2 regions of the Eisenbergiella massiliensis genome follow, and region 2 is predicted to be linked to the other one. Evidence: a T-box and tRNA genes for the amino acid it is inferred to sense, from the RefSeq annotation. Region 2 holds a T-box; the other holds one or more tRNA genes.
What was found. A T-box is a leader RNA that pairs with one kind of tRNA and senses whether it is charged. The one in region 2 lies ahead of leuS (leucine--tRNA ligase), so its partner is inferred to be a tRNA-Leu.

Region 1: it encodes a tRNA-Leu, which carries the amino acid that the T-box ahead of leuS (leucine--tRNA ligase) is inferred to sense. The anticodon was not compared.

What each region holds. Positions count from the first base shown of each region.
Region 1 is NZ_QVLV01000001.1:392,544-400,596, reverse strand. Features, by position in the region: gene DXC51_RS01655 (ABC transporter substrate-binding protein) at 1-1,134, opposite strand, end outside; gene DXC51_RS01650 (response regulator transcription factor) at 1,357-2,937, opposite strand; gene DXC51_RS01645 (sensor histidine kinase) at 2,937-4,628, opposite strand; gene DXC51_RS01640 (ATP-binding protein) at 4,767-5,357, opposite strand; tRNA gene DXC51_RS01630 (tRNA-Leu) at 6,234-6,317, opposite strand; tRNA gene DXC51_RS01625 (tRNA-Tyr) at 6,361-6,442, opposite strand; gene DXC51_RS01620 (glycoside hydrolase family 13 protein) at 6,500-8,053, opposite strand, start outside.
Region 2 is NZ_QVLV01000013.1:112,121-120,173, reverse strand. Features, by position in the region: gene DXC51_RS18255 (glycosyltransferase family 2 protein) at 1-70, opposite strand, end outside; gene DXC51_RS30305 (hypothetical protein) at 298-420, shown strand; gene DXC51_RS18245 (hypothetical protein) at 417-2,048, shown strand; T-box leader at 2,170-2,418, shown strand; gene leuS (leucine--tRNA ligase) at 2,540-4,963, shown strand; gene DXC51_RS18235 (response regulator transcription factor) at 5,136-5,807, shown strand; gene DXC51_RS18230 (sensor histidine kinase) at 5,804-6,730, shown strand; gene DXC51_RS18225 (ABC transporter ATP-binding protein) at 6,836-7,522, shown strand; gene DXC51_RS18220 (ABC transporter permease) at 7,519-8,053, shown strand, end outside.

The sequences.
Region 1 (8,053 bases), on a different contig from region 2:
GGCAACATCCTTATTGGTATAGGCTAAATCCAAAAACTTCACACTTGCTTCCGGCACCTTTGTTGTAGATGATACACCCCATATCATCCCGCTCAAAGAACTGGAGGTAAGTAAAGGAGTTTTTATCTTGACACAAGTATAATCATAACCGGTTGAAGCTTTATATTGGGCATCGAGGCCGACTTCGCTGTAAGATACACTTGCAAACAGTCTGCCTGCAGACATATAGCTTGCTTCACTTTCCTTGTCTGTTGCAGCATCAGATTTAATATAACCGGCATTATACCATTTTCTTGCCAACTCCAACATCTGATAATACTCGTCTGTCTCGTATAAATCCACTACATTCCAGCCTTCCTCCCCCATCAGAACACCGTTACCGTCAGTCAAAGAATCATAATTGATCAATCCGGTAAAGCCTGCAGTTGCCACAGGATAAAATAATGTAATCATATCAGGCTCATTTTCTTTTACTATCTCGAATACATAATTCAACTCTTCTAAATTCTTCTGCATATCTGAATCATTAATATCTTTTCCTAATGTCAATTCCGGTGTTAAATTATATTTTTCCAGAATATCCGTCCTCATTGCCACCGTACATGTCATCGCCTTACCATTTATAACAGGCACTGCATAAATACGACCTCCCACGCTGGTTGCTTTCAGCCATTCTGCCGTGGTTTGTTCTACAAGCCCCTGTCCATATTGCCCAATATAATCGGTAATATCAAGCAACTGCTTATTAGATACCAAGGAATTATAATTTGTTGCATAAAAAACATCAACTTGCTCTCCGCTTGTCATATCCATTGCAAGCTGGTTATCATAGTTCGCAATGCTGATGGCTTCCAGCTCTACCTGGACATTGATTTCCGGAACTGATATCTTATTAATCGCGTCTTCAACAAGCTTCAGATCCGATGGTACAGTTCCCAGACATACCATACGGACAACAACTTTTTCCGGTTCACCTGCTTCTTTTTCTTCCCTCACTTCATCCGTAATGCTCTCTGTTTCTGCAAGTTTGTCATTGGCCGTATTACCTGGGTTTTCCATTTTCTGCGCTCCGCATCCAACCAGTATGGATGCTGCCATACATATGGAAAGCAATAGTGACAATAGCTTTTTCATTCCTATCCCTCCTGTTTTCAAATTGTTTTGGGTTTGTAATGTCAGTATAGCAAAATTCATGGAGATAATCTTTCGGGCAGACGACTTTTACTTTTTCCGGAACGACCTCTTTTTTACAGATTTTCTCCGAATTTTTTTATTTTATCAAAAAAATCGTTTTGAAAAAAGGAATTGTCTCCCTGAGAAAACAATTCCTTTTAAAACAGATAATAAATTATTTCTTTAACCCCCATCCCTGCTTCTGAACTCTCTGGGAGATATTCCTGTAGTCTTTTTGAATAAAGTGGAAAAATGAGACGAATTAATAAATCCGGAATGATATGCAACATCACTGATTGACATATCTGTAGTCTGCATTAATGAAATGGCTTTTATGATTCTGCGCTTTCCAAGAAAATCCATAATGGATATTCCTTCCTCCTGCTTAAAAATTCGGGCGGCATAATCCACGTTTAAATGTACAGCTTTTGCTATTTCTTCCCTCGTAACGTCCTCGGTCAAATGCAACTCAATAAATTTTTTCATTTCCATGACCGCCGCATTACCGCTGTTTCTTCTGTTCTCCATAATGGAATTTATCTTTTTAAATACAGCATCCATCCATTGAATCGCATTTTCTACAGAAATATTAATCAATTCATACTTTTTCTTCAATTCCTCTTCCTGCAGTAGCATCCTGGCGGAAATGCCCAGCTTCATCAAGTGGCTGTATATAACCTGAATCAGGTTTTCCTGAAGCGATTGCAATGCTCTTAAATCAAAATCTTCCTTTTGTATATTGGAAACCCACACTCTAAAACGCTCAACAAACTCATCATATTTTGCGTATTCAAGCAATTTCTGAATTTCTGCCGGAATATCCATAGGAAGTACTTCTATAGCCCTTTCGCAGACATCTTCAACAAATACACCTTCCAAATGAGATATATCTCCATAAGCCATCATTTTCAGTCTCTGGTAGCTTTCGTGTAATTTTTCATAAGAAACATTTTCTCCCACGTAGCAGCATACCTTTACATGAATCATTTCCTGACACAGCTTACTCATTTCGCCACACTTTTCCAGCAGCCAGTCAAATCCTTCATCCTGGCTTATAACAATTATATCGGATTTGACCATCAGGATACGACCCGACTCCATCCTTTGGCCGAAAACTCCCTTTGCCACGTTACTTACCGACAGCATTAGTTTATCCTGATTCCAGCTTGCAAGATGAACATTAAACTGTTTTACACATATCAATGCAAGATTAAACTCTTCCTGCAGCACCTGCCCTAATCCTATGCGGGATGCCTCTTCGATCATTCCGCCCTCATTCCCCGCATAATTCCCTTCTATAATCCTTTGCCAGAAAATTCTCTCCAGTTCTGTTTTATTTTCGATATAATATTGTCCCAGGCCGGATTGTTTCTTTTCCCTTTTACCTGCAACGATCTTTTGCACCAAATTTTTAACGATATTTTCCATTTGTATATAATCCAAAGGTTTCACACAATAATCATAAACATTTAGTGTTATAGCTTCCTTCGCATATTGGAACTCTTCATGACAGGTAACAATTATCGCTTCAATGGGATACCCCTCCTGCCGAATCCATTTTATCAGATCGATTCCGTTGCTTCTCGGCATCTCAATATCGCAAATAATGAAATCTACTTCTCCCTGCTCAATTATCATTTTTGCCTGTTCTACATTATATGCACCTTTAACCTCGACTCCATTTTCTCCAATTGTTTCCCAGTGAATATTTTCCATAATAGCTTTTACGCTATAACGTTCATCATCAATAATTACAGCATGCATTACCTTGCAGCCTCCTCCTCTGTCTCATATGGAAAGCAGAGCTCAACCTTCGCACCATTATTATTCTCAATAAAAATGTGAAAACGATCCTGATACAATTCACGAAATCTGAGGACAGTATTGTTCAAACCAATCTTATGCCTTTCTTCCGTGAAATTTCCCTCATTTACCGCCTGTATTACAGCATCATCAAAGCCTGGCCCATTATCTGATACAATCAGCATAACCTTATTCTCCTCGATCAGAAGGCTTCCTTTTACCTGGATATCCAGCTTCTCCTGATTTTGAATTCCATATTTAAAAATATTTTCCACCAAGCTATGCAGTGAAAGTGTTGGTATCCTGCAATGCAATATCTGCGGCTCCAACTCCAATCCACATTCCAGGGAATCAGGATAGCGGACCTCTTGAAGCAGAATATACTCTCGAAGATGCGTTATTTCCTCCTCTATCGTACATATTAACTCCTTTTGGCTGAACATATACCTCATATATCCGGACAGATATCTGCAGGTTTTTAATATTCCTTCATATTCCTTTATACTTGCCATGCTGTATATTGTGTTTACCACATTCAGTACAAAGTGAGGCCGGATTTGCACATTATAAAACTGTAGCTGTGCATCTTTTTTCTTGATTTCTTCTTCATATACCTTGATTTTTAGCTGTCTGACCTCTCCTGTCATCTGATTCAGATTATCCCCTATTTCCTTAACTTCAACCGTATACCTTTCAGTATTTATTCTTTGTTCTAAATCGCCCGCACCAATTTTTCTGATTCCATCAACAATTTCTCTAACAGGAAGTATCAGATATTTTCTGATATTGATACACATAATGGAAATTAAAAGAATCGTGATAACTCCAAGTATGGTAATCCCCCCAACCATCCATTTAGAACTATCAACAAACGGGGTACCTAATGTTATTTCAAGCGAAATGCCGCTGACAGATTCCAACGGACAGGTGATTGTCATTTTCTGCCATCCCTGCTTTTTCCCCAGTAATGCCATAACTTCTTTCTTTTCATCGCCGGAATATAATTCCTGTTCATATAAAATGCTGCCTAAAACATCCTTCTGCGTACGCAAAGCAAAGAGCAAATTATCCTCTTTAAAATAATTCGAAGCATTCTCAAGAATCCGATCTGCATTTACCCAGGAACCATAACATATATTTTCATCGTATTCCACATATATAAAATAAACTCTATCTTTTATGTTGGTTAGCTGCCAACATCCTTTTTGGTATTTTTCTAAGTTTCCTCTGTCTTCAAATTCTGTTTTCACATCCAGAAAATCATTAAAATCCTCGTAGGAAGCTATTCTTGTCCACAGATTTCTGTCTTTGGTATTTGAATATATCCACATACCGCAAATATACTTTTCTGAATAAAGTGCATTAAACATTGAACCCTGAAGTCTGTTTTTGATAAAATACATATCTTCATCAAGATAACAAAATTTTCTTGTTTCAGTTTGGTTAACAAAAGAGGTTAAGAAATTAGATATGTTTTTTAACTCCATATTGATATCTCCAGTAAACAGCTGGAGAGAATTCATATAACTCTGCTTCATTTCCTTCTGGGCAGTACTGATTGAAAAATAATTCGTTGCCAAAAGGACTGCAATATTGAAACAAATAATTAATATTAAATAAATAAGTATTTTTCTCGTTAATGACTGCTTCATAAAAATCTTACCCCATAATAATTTCGTCGAATCATATATCTGACAACATAACTAACCAGGATATTTCCCTGACACACTTTCTGAGGCAATATTAACACTGCAGATATAGATTTTGCAAGAGATGTCTTATAAACAGACTCATCTGAGAGCTGAATTCTGCATTTGCGTTGTAAGATAAGCTGCTTTCTGCTCTTCCGTTCCCATAAGCGCTACCGCCGTAAGTCCCTCGTATACAGAATAATCATCAAATGCCTCTTCCTTGCTTCCATCATGCACACTGAAATACTTGGAAAAAGATAAAGGCAACATATGTATCTCATCCCCACGTATCTCATCCCCACGTCCCTCAAACCCTGTCAAAATATCTTTTGACAGAAACTTGGAATTACTTCCGGTTACATACACATCCATATTCTTTTTCCGCAGAAAACCATTTAGCACAGACTCAAATGCTTCAAGATTCTGCACCTCATCAAGCAAAAGATAATACATCTCCTTATCTATAATCTGTTGATTCAAATATTGTAAAAATTTCTTAGGATCTATCTTCCGTTCTGAATTCGCATTTTCCAATAAGAGAGGATCCTCACCAATCTTTATCAAATCATCCGCTGAATCAAATGCAAATAGAATCACATGGTCTTCTGGTATTTCACAATCCATCAAATGATTATAGAATAATGTATTTAACAAATATGATTTACCGCATCTTCTGATACCGGTAATCACTTTAACAAATCAATTGTGTTTTCGATTAATTAATCTCTCCAAATATACATCTATTTTTTATGTCCATCTTCCTACCTCGCTAAATATTTATGCCGCTTGCGGCAAAAATATTTAATAAACTCTCGCCCAGTTCTTTGCAGAAACGAATGAACCCTGTCCGCTTACAGAAAAGCAGCATGAATTGCTTCAATATTTTGACCGTTTGTCACCCCAGCAACAAAACAGCTTGCTTAGTTTTCTTAAGTCATTGCAGAAGCTTGATTTAGGGTCAATGTAGGCCTTTATAATAGTTTGTAGTATCACATAATATCTATATTTAACAAAAACACGTGGAATATAAACACCCCTAACTATATTACTGAAAATATTGTTTTCTGTCTCCGGCTTATCTAAAACCGTGTCATGGTTGATTAGCACAATAATATTATGCATACAATCAACTTCTTTTCTTTTTTCTAATCTTTTATACGCAATGAATATATAAAAGACAACAAAAATCCACAAAAAAAATCAGAGCATCTTCCTGTAAAAGGCAATAAACGTAAAACGGAGGAAATGTTTCAGATAACCAGGCAGGAATTCGTTCCTTCTGATAATTACGAAAAAGCCGATGACAAGAAAAAACTGAGGACAAGCTGCTGTCTGTCAGCAAATCAGACAATGCAGAAAAGTTTTAAATATCGGTCCTGTATAAAGAAGCACAGGAATTCCTCCTGGAGAAAATAAAAAAGAACTCCATCCAGCCGCAGGCTGGAAAAGAGTCCCTGTCAATCAAAGCCCCCGCTGCAAGCAACGGGGGCTTTGACCCTCGCAGCAGTCGCCAAATATCCATACAAGCATGGATACTTGGCTCGTTGCTCGCGGGAATAAAAATAGTGCGGGTAGCCGGACTTGAACCGGCACGGTATCGCTACCGAGGGATTTTAAGTCCCTTGTGTCTGCCTATTCCACCATACCCGCAGACCATCCACCGCCGCAAATATCAATTTACGTCAATGAATAATGGATGGAGGTGGATTCGAACCACCGAAGCAATTTGCAGCAGATTTACAGTCTGTCCCCTTTGGCCACTCGGGAATCCATCCATTTATAGCCGCCGGAGACGACACTCCGTCTCCGACAATATACATTTAACCATACCTTTATAGGAATTGCAAGAAATTTTTTCGGTTGGATTTCATTTCTTCGCTCCGCTTCACAGGTTCGTTCCGATGCTGCAGTATAATTCCCGAAACCGGAGGCAGCGTCACCGTTATTTTTCCCGCTTCCACCACATATTTTACCGGATCCGTATAGAAACCGTCATTGCCTGTGAGGAGCAGTCTTGTCATTTCCGCCTCTTTCGGTATTCCCAGCTCCCAGACGGAAAGCTCCTTTGTCATCTCATGGTCATTGTTATTAATAAGGATCAGTGAATGGTTATCCCTGGTAAAACGGGCATAGCCAATCATATTATAATCCGTAAGCATCCACTTGATGGATCCGGTTTTGAACTCCTGGTTTTCCTTGTGCACCTTTATTGCCGCTTTGTGGTAGGCTATCAGCTCCTGATCTTCCCTTCCCCAGGGATAGGTCCTGCGGTTATCCGGATCCGTAAAGCCGCACAAACCCGCTTCATCTCCATAATAAATGGTTGGCGCGCCGGGCCAGGTCATCTGGATAAGAACCGCCTCACGCATCACCGCCTTGTTCACTCCCTGGTTTGCGGCATCCGGTCCCAGTGTGTTCATACGCCCCACCTTCTTATTGGTACGGGTGAGGAACCGGGAATGATCGTGGTTGGAAAGCTCATTCATGGCAACCTGAATGGAAGGTGTGGCAAAGCATGCGCTGTGGTAGCCCATGGCGCCCCAGAAGCTTTCCGCATTGCCGAGCAGATCCTGACGGTAATCGTCACTGTGCTTCTGCATTCCCGTCAGGAACCAGGTTACCGGTTCCATAAAGGCGTCGTAATTCATCACCGTATCCCACTGGTCACCCTGCAGCCAGGAGGATGGATCGCCGTAATGCTCCGCCAGAATGATGGCATTGGGATTGGCGCTTTTCACACTTCTGCGGAAATCCCGCCAGAAACGGTGGTTAAAATCAGGGGAATGGCCCAAATCCGCCGCTACATCCAGCCGCCAGCCGTCCGCATTGAAGGGTGGCGAAACCCATTTGGCGGCAACCCGCATGATATATTCATACAGCTCCCTGGAGCCTTCATAATTCAGCTTCGGCAGCGTATCATGCCCCCACCAGCCGTCATAAGTGGGGTTATAGGGGAACCTGTATTCGTCATGGAACATGAAATAATCATGGTATGGGCTGTCTCTGTCTATAAAAGCGCCCTTGGCATACCCTTCCCGTCCTTCATAAATACGTTCCCGGTCCAGCCATTTGTTAAAGGAACCGCAGTGATTAAAAACACCATCAATGATAACCCGCATGCCTCTCCTGTGGGCTTCCTCCACAACCTTGATAAAAAGCTGGTTGCTGGCCTCCAGGTTCTCCTTATTCGTAACACGGTTGATATAACGGCCGGCGAAGCGGTTCTCATGCTGCCAGTCCGGCAGAAGCTCCCCTTCCTCGCTGACGATTTTCCCCACATGGGGATCAATATAATCGTAATCCTGTATATCGTATTTATGGTTGGAGGGCGATACGAACAGGGGATTAAAATAAATAACATCAATCCCCAGATCCTGCAGATAATC
Region 2 (8,053 bases):
AGCGTTCCAGGGTTTGCTCCCGGTTATATATGGGAATAATAATGGTAATCAGAGGATTTTCCAATTCCATGCTCTGCCTTTCTTAGTTTTATTTTGCTGTTAAAGCCGCAGTTTTGTTCACGTCCCGCTTTGCTGATGCGGTATGGCTTCGTAACTGTTGCGCTGAACGGACAGTTATATGGCCTGAATTAATGCTGTATCTATTTTAGCATGAGGGAGGGGAAGGAAACAAGAAGAAAAGATGTATGCAACAGCGCGGCATCCCGGTGTGGGCTGGCCGGGTGCGGAAGCATTGCTATGGGAGGAAGATTGTGGTACAATGAACTGGTTTACAGGAACCGCACCAGTTCCTGGCAGGAACTGGTGGAAAGTAATTGCCGGCCCTTTGGCTGCCGGCAGGGAGGAGCTTTTATTATATGAAGAAAGGCGTTTTATACACGATTTTAGGAGTGTTGGCGGCTGCTGTAGCGTTCATTTATTATTATGTGACACTGCCGGCCATCAATATTCATTCCAGCGGGTTCTGGTTTTTCATCATGGCGGCGATTGTGGCTGTGATGGTGGTTTATACGATCCGCAAGGCGGGAAAGGATATGGCGGGAACGGGAGGCGTGGCCCTGCGTTTCAGCCTGAAGGAGCATAAGCCTTTAAAATTTTTGGGAATCCTGCTGCTTTTACTGCTGGCTGCTTACGTAATCGGAAGCATTCTGTCTTCCCCTATCGTCAATGCGAAGAAGTACCAGCAGCTTTTAACGTTGGAAACCCGGAATTTTACGGATGATATCAAGGAAGTGGATTACCGCACGATCCCCCTTTTGGATAAGGATTCGGCGGCGCTTCTGGGAGACAGGAAAATGGGCAGCCTGGTGGAGATGGTGTCCCAGTTTGAGGTGGCTGATGACTATACCCAGATTAACGTAAACGGCGTTCCGGTACGTGTGACGCCGCTGGTATATGCCAGCCCTATTAAGTGGCTGACCAACCAGAAGAACGGAATCCCGGCTTATATGCGTATTGATATGACCACTCAGGATACGGAATGTGTGATGCTGGACGAGGGAATTAAATATTCCAAATCCGAATATTTTAACCGCAATCTTTACAGGCATCTTCGCTTCCAGTTCCCGACCTATATTTTCGGTGATCAGATTTTCTTTGAAATCGATGATAACGGCGTGCCATACTGGGTATGCCCCGTGAAGAAATTCAATATCGGGCTGTTTGGCGGCGAGACCGTGGGAAGAGTAGTGCTCTGCAATGCGGTAACCGGCGAATGCACGGATTATGACGTAGAGGATGTTCCACAGTGGATTGATAAGGTGTATTCCGCAGAGCTTCTGATGCAGCTGTATGATTATCATGGCATGTACCAGCATGGCTTCTTCAACAGCGTGCTGGGACAGAAGGACTGCCTAGTGACCACCAATGGCTACAACTATATTGCGCTGGATGACGATGTCTGGGTATATACGGGCATTACCTCCGTAAACGGTGACCAGTCTAATGTAGGCTTTGTGCTCATAAATCAGAGAACCATGGAAACCAGATTTTACAGGGTGGAGGGCGCCACGGAAATGTCCGCCATGTCCTCCGCGGAAGGGCAGGTACAGAACCTGGGCTACCGGGCCACCTTCCCCCTGCTTTTGAACATTGCGGATGAACCCACTTATTTCATGGCTCTGAAGGATGCCGCAGGCCTGGTGAAAAAATACGCCATGGTAAACGTGCAGAAGTACCAGTGGGTGGCCATCGGAGATACTATACAGGCCTGTGAGAAGAGTTACAACGAACTGCTGAGCACCAACGGCATCGTAAGCCAGAATACTGAAGCATATGTGGATGTTTCCGGCATAATTGAATCCATTTCCCCCGTAGTTCTGGAAGGAACCACCCATTATTACATCTGCATCAAGGGAAATGAGAATATTTTTGATGTGGATCTGTCGGATGACAGCCTGATTGGAATCGTCCGCTATAATCCCGGAGACTCTATCAAATTCCAGTATAAAGACGAAGGCGGCCTGAATCCGGTTAAGACCCTGGAGTAAATTGACTGCCAGGCGCCGGATAAGAGTGACAAAGCTATTGACATTTCCCGGGAAAAAGGATAGAATAATCCCTAGTTTCCGGGAAATTTCAGAAGATTTTCACCGGCAGAAGTAAAAAGAGCAAGAGACATGGAAGAGGAGTAATAAGGAACCTGGCCTTTTCAGAGAGCCGCCGGATGGTGTGAGGCGGTAAGGAGAAGTCCCCAACTCGCCTTGGAGTCCTCCGGGGGAAGCCTGTTCATGCAGGAGCAGGAAAGTAGTCCGGAGCGGGAATTCCCGTTACAGAACAATAAGTGCGTACCGGTTTGCAGTCAAAGCAGACGGTACGAATTAGAGTGGTACCACGGAAACAAGCCCTTTCGTCTCTAACCAGGAAGAAAGGGCTTTTGTTATGCGGCGGGACAGCCTGTATGCGGTTATTAATACGAGGTAATTTTAACAGCGCGGCAGTTGCCCGCCAGCTTTTAAACGGCAGTAAAAAGGAGGAAGCTATGGCAGCACCATACAATCACAGAGAGATTGAAGAAAAATGGCGTAAGGAATGGGAGGCCCATCCCATCAACGTCAACGACGGAAAGAAACCCAAATACTACTGTCTGGACATGTTTCCCTATCCTTCAGGAAACGGACTTCATGTAGGGCATTGGAGAGGCTATGTCATTTCCGATGTGTGGAGCCGTTATAAAATGTTAAACGGCGGCCATTATATCATTCATCCCATGGGCTGGGACGCATTCGGCCTTCCCGCAGAAAATTATGCGATTAAAATGGGAGTTCATCCCGCTGTATCCACGGCGGATAACGTATCCAAAATCAAGAGCCAGATCAAGCAGATCGCCGCTCTGTATGACTGGGATATGGAAGTCAATACCACCGATCCGAATTTCTATAAGTGGACCCAGTGGATTTTTGTAAAAATGTTCAAGGCAGGGCTGGCATATGAGAAGGAAATGCCCATCAACTGGTGTCCTTCCTGTAAGACGGGCCTGGCCAACGAAGAAGTGGTAAACGGTAAATGTGAACGCTGCGGCGCCGAGGTTACCAAGAAGAACCTGAAGCAGTGGATGCTGAAAATCACAGCCTATGCGGATCGCCTGCTGAACGATCTGGACAAGCTTGACTGGCCGGAAAAGGTAAAGAAGATGCAGACCGACTGGATCGGTAAATCCTACGGCGCTGAAGTGGACTTCCCGGTAGAGGGCAGCGATGAGAAGATCACCGTTTACACCACAAGGCCGGATACCCTCCATGGGGCGACCTTTATGGTCCTGGCTCCGGAGCATGCGCTGGCGGCAAAGCTTGCCACCCCTGAAAATAAGGAAGCCGTGGAAAAATATATCTACGAGGCATCCATGAAATCCAACGTGGACAGGCTTCAGGATAAGGAAAAAACAGGCGTGTTTACGGGAACCTATGCCATCAATCCTTTAAACGGCGCAAAGGTTCCGATCTGGCTTTCCGATTACGTGCTTGCAGATTATGGCACGGGCGCGATTATGTGCGTTCCCGCCCATGATGACAGAGACTTTGAATTTGCCAGAAAATTCAATATTCCTATAATCCAGGTAATTGCCAAGGATGGTAAGGAAATCGAAAATATGGAAGAAGCCTATACGGATGCTTCCGGCACCATGATCAATTCCGGCGAATGGAACGGCATGGAAAGCGCGGTGCTCAAGAAAGAAGCACCTGTGATGATTGAAAAAATGGGAATTGGCCGCAAAACAGTTAATTATAAGCTGCGTGACTGGGTATTCTCCCGCCAGCGTTACTGGGGCGAGCCTATCCCGATTGTTCACTGCCCGAAGTGCGGCTGCGTACCGGTGCCGGAGGATCAGCTTCCGCTGCTTCTTCCCGAGGTGGAATCCTATCAGCCTACAGGAACGGGAGAATCCCCTCTGGCCGACATTGACTGGTGGGTAAATACCACCTGCCCTGTCTGCGGCGCGCCTGCGAAGCGAGAGACCAATACCATGCCTCAGTGGGCCGGCTCCTCCTGGTACTTCCTCCGCTATGTGGACAATAAAAACGACAAGGAACTGGTGAGCCGCGAGAAAGCGGACAAATATCTGCCGGTTGATATGTATATCGGCGGTGTTGAGCATGCGGTGCTTCATCTGCTGTATTCCCGTTTCTACACCAAGTTCCTGTGTGATATCGGCGTAATCGATTTTGACGAACCTTTTGTCAAGCTGTTCAATCAGGGTATGATTACCGGAAAGAACGGCATCAAGATGAGCAAGTCCAAAGGAAACGTGGTGTCCCCGGATGATCTGGTAAGAGATTACGGCTGTGACTCCCTGCGTATGTACGAACTGTTCGTAGGGCCGCCGGAGCTTGACAGCGAATGGGACGACAGAGGAATCGACGGCGTAAATCGTTTCCTGAACCGTTTCTGGAATCTGGTTATGGACAATAAGGACAGCGGCGTGCAGGCCACGAAGGAAATGGTGAAGGTACGCCACAAAATGATCCATGAAATCACCACCAGACTGGAAAACTTCAGCCTCAATACGGTAATTTCCGGCTTTATGGAATATACCAACAAAATGGTGGATATGGCAAGAAACGGCGGTATCGACAAGGAAACACTGCAGACGGCGGTAATCCTTCTGGCTCCTTTTGCACCGCATATCGGCGAAGAGCTGTGGCGCCAGCTGGGCGGAACCGATTCCGTATTCCATGCGGTATGGCCGGTAGCCGACAAGGCGGCCATGGCGGATGACGAAAAGGAAGTGGCAGTTCAGGTGAACGGCAAAACCAAGCTGGTTGTCACCGTACCCGTTGATATCAGCAAGGAAGACGCCATTGCGGAAGGCAAGAAAGCGCTGGAAGCAGCAGGCAAGCTGAGCGGCACTGTGGTAAAGGAAATTTATGTTCCGGGCAAGATTATTAATATTGTTGTGAAGCCTTAATATGGCTGAATAAAAGGGCTTACCGGAAACTCTCCGGCAGGCCCTTTTGTATCTGCTGAGGAAATAAATACGGCTCATGGACGGCAGAGAGAATGCCGCAAGCCGGAGATTAAGCAGTAAAGGCAGGTTTCGTAAAATGTCGGAGACAGGAGCTGTTATGAAGGGAGCAAAAATGAGTACAGTACTTATAATAGAGGATGATATGGATCTGCAGGAGGGGCTTGCCTACTCCCTGGAAGCAGAAGGCTATTCGATCATTGCGGCTTCGACCATGGAAGAGGGGGAAGGGCAGTTTAGAAAAAACGCCTGTGATCTCATTCTTCTGGACTGCAACCTGCCTGACGGGAGCGGCTTTGAGTTCTGCGAACGGATCCGCCGCCTGGCACAGACGCCTGTGCTGATGCTCACCGCCCGGGATTCCGAGCTGGACGAGGTGAAGGCCCTGAATCTGGGAGCGGACGACTACCTGACCAAGCCCTTTTCCCTTTCGGTGCTGAAAGCGAGAATCCACAGCCTTCTGCGCCGCAGCCCGGAGCCGCAGAAGCTGTATTCCAACGGTATCACACTGGATAAAGCCGCATGCAGGGTATGGAGGGGAGAGGAAGAGCTTGCCTTCAGCTATCAGGAATACCGGCTGCTGCTTTATCTCATGGAAAATAAAGGGCAGGTGCTGAGTAAGGAGCAGATCCTGTCGCAGCTGTGGGACGGCCAGGGTAGATTTGTGGACGAAAATACGGTGTCTGTGAACATACGCAGGCTGCGGCTGAAAATAGAAAAGGATCCGGCCAGCCCTGAAATCATCCGCACGGTACATGGGCTGGGCTATTTCTGGAGGGAAGGATGATGACTATGCTTTGGTGGTGTATCTGCGGCGCACTGGCGGTCGCAGCCTTTTGGTATTACCGGAAATACAACGAACTTTACCGTGCAGCGGACGGAATGCTGGAGCAGGTGCTCTCGGAAGAACGGATAGAAATCAGCGGGCTGGAAGAGGGCAGGCTGTCCGCGCTGGCGGCCAAATGCCTGCGGGTTCAGGAAAAGCTGAATCTGGAAATCGGGAGGGCGCAGGAAGAAAAGGAGCAGGTAAAGCAGCTGATTTCCGATATGTCCCATCAGCTTAAGACACCGCTGGCCAATGTGCTGCTTTATGTGGAAATGCTCTGCAGGCAGGAGCTTCCTGAGGGCAGGCGGCAGGACTTCCTGGAGAAGCTGCGCAGACAGACGGAAAAAATAGACTGGCTGACAGCTTCCCTGTTCAAGATGGTGAAGCTCGAACAGGGCGTGATTTCTTTCCGGGAAGAGAACGCGGACATCTGCGCCGCGGTCCGCATGGCCGTATTCGCTGTTTATGAAAAAGCCGAAAAGAAGGAGATTGCCATAGAAGCGGAAGGCCTGAGAGAAACGATGCTGTGGCATAACCCGGAATGGACGGCGGAGATCCTGGTGAACCTCCTGGAAAATGCGGTCAAATATTCCCCGCCTCATTCCAAAATAAAAATTGGCCTGCAGCGCTATGAAACCTACAGCCGGATTCTGGTGACGGATCAGGGGATAGGTGTGCGAAGGGACGAGCAGTCCCTGGTTTTTCAGCGGTTTTACCGGGGAAAGGAGGTCCGGGCCCGGGAAGGGGCAGGAATCGGCCTGTATCTGTCCCGCCTGATTGCGGAACAGGAAAAGGGCTATCTGACGGTGGAACCTGCGCCCGGCGGAGGAAGCTGTTTTTCCCTGTTCTTGCAAAACTGTAAGAATCCAGCCCCGGCTTTGTAGCATTTCTGCAAGAAATCCCTGTTACAATAAGTTATGTAACAATTGTGAAAAAGAGGTAACAGCTCAGTCCAGCCTGAGCTGTTACAAAAAGAGGGAGAGCCAACCATGAATGCAGTGGAGACAACAGGACTGGGAAAAATCTACGGCCGGGGCGAAAATGCGGTAAGGGCGCTGCAAGATGTAACCTTCAGCGTAAAACAGGGGGAATTTGCCGCGCTGTGCGGTACGTCCGGCTCCGGAAAAACAACGCTTTTAAATCTGCTGGGCGGCCTGGATACGCCCACGGAAGGGAATATTATCATCCGCGGCCATTCCCTGGCGGGTATGTCTTCTGCGCGCAGGACGGTTTTCCGCAGGAGGAATATCGGTTTTGTTTTCCAGAACTACAGCCTGATGCCGGTGCTGAACGTGTATGATAATGTGGCTCTTCCTTTAAGCTTTGATAAAGGGAGGCATATGGATCATGCCTATATCCGGGAACTGCTGGAGGGACTGGGTCTGTGGGAAAAAAGGATGAAGCTTCCGGAGGAGCTTTCCGGCGGGCAGCAGCAGCGGGCTGCAATCGCCAGGGCTCTGGCAAACAGGCCGGCGGTCCTGCTTGCGGATGAGCCCACGGGAAATCTGGATTCCGCCACAGCGGCGGATGTGATAGGCCTTCTGAAGGCAAGCTCCCGGAAATATTCCCAGACGGTGCTTATGGTCACCCACAATGAGGTGATCGCCCAGTCCTGTAACCGGATCTTCAGAATAGAAGACGGCAGACTGTGCCCGGAAGGAGGGATGCTCCTGTGAAAACCATATGCGCCTTCGTCCGGCAGAATATGAGCTATTATAAAAGGGATACCGCGGCCTGCCTTGCCGCCGTTATTTTTGTGGCCGCCCTGCTTTCCGGGACAGGCTCCCTTCTGTACAGCAGCCGTATGGGAAATCTGGAAAACAACCGGCTTATTTACGGCGACTGGAATTATTATACGTTAAAAACCGGGCCTTTGATGCAGGAGCTGCGGGAAGGAGGGCGGCATCCGGATTACGATATTGTTTCCTATGGCTGCGTGGAAATGAAAAAGGTGCTCACTCAGCCCGGCCGGATCACCCTTCTGTATGGAGATGAAAATTACCGGAGCATGCTTCACCGCGAACTGCTGGAGGGCGTCTACCCCCAAGACAGAAACCAGGTGGCAATGGATCGTTATACCCTGCGTAATCTGGGGATTACAGGCGGCCCGGGCACACAGGTGGAGCTGGACGGCAGAACCTATACCCTTACGGGGATTCTGAGGGACAGATGGGCAGCATCCGTGGGAACGATGGAAGCCTTTGTAA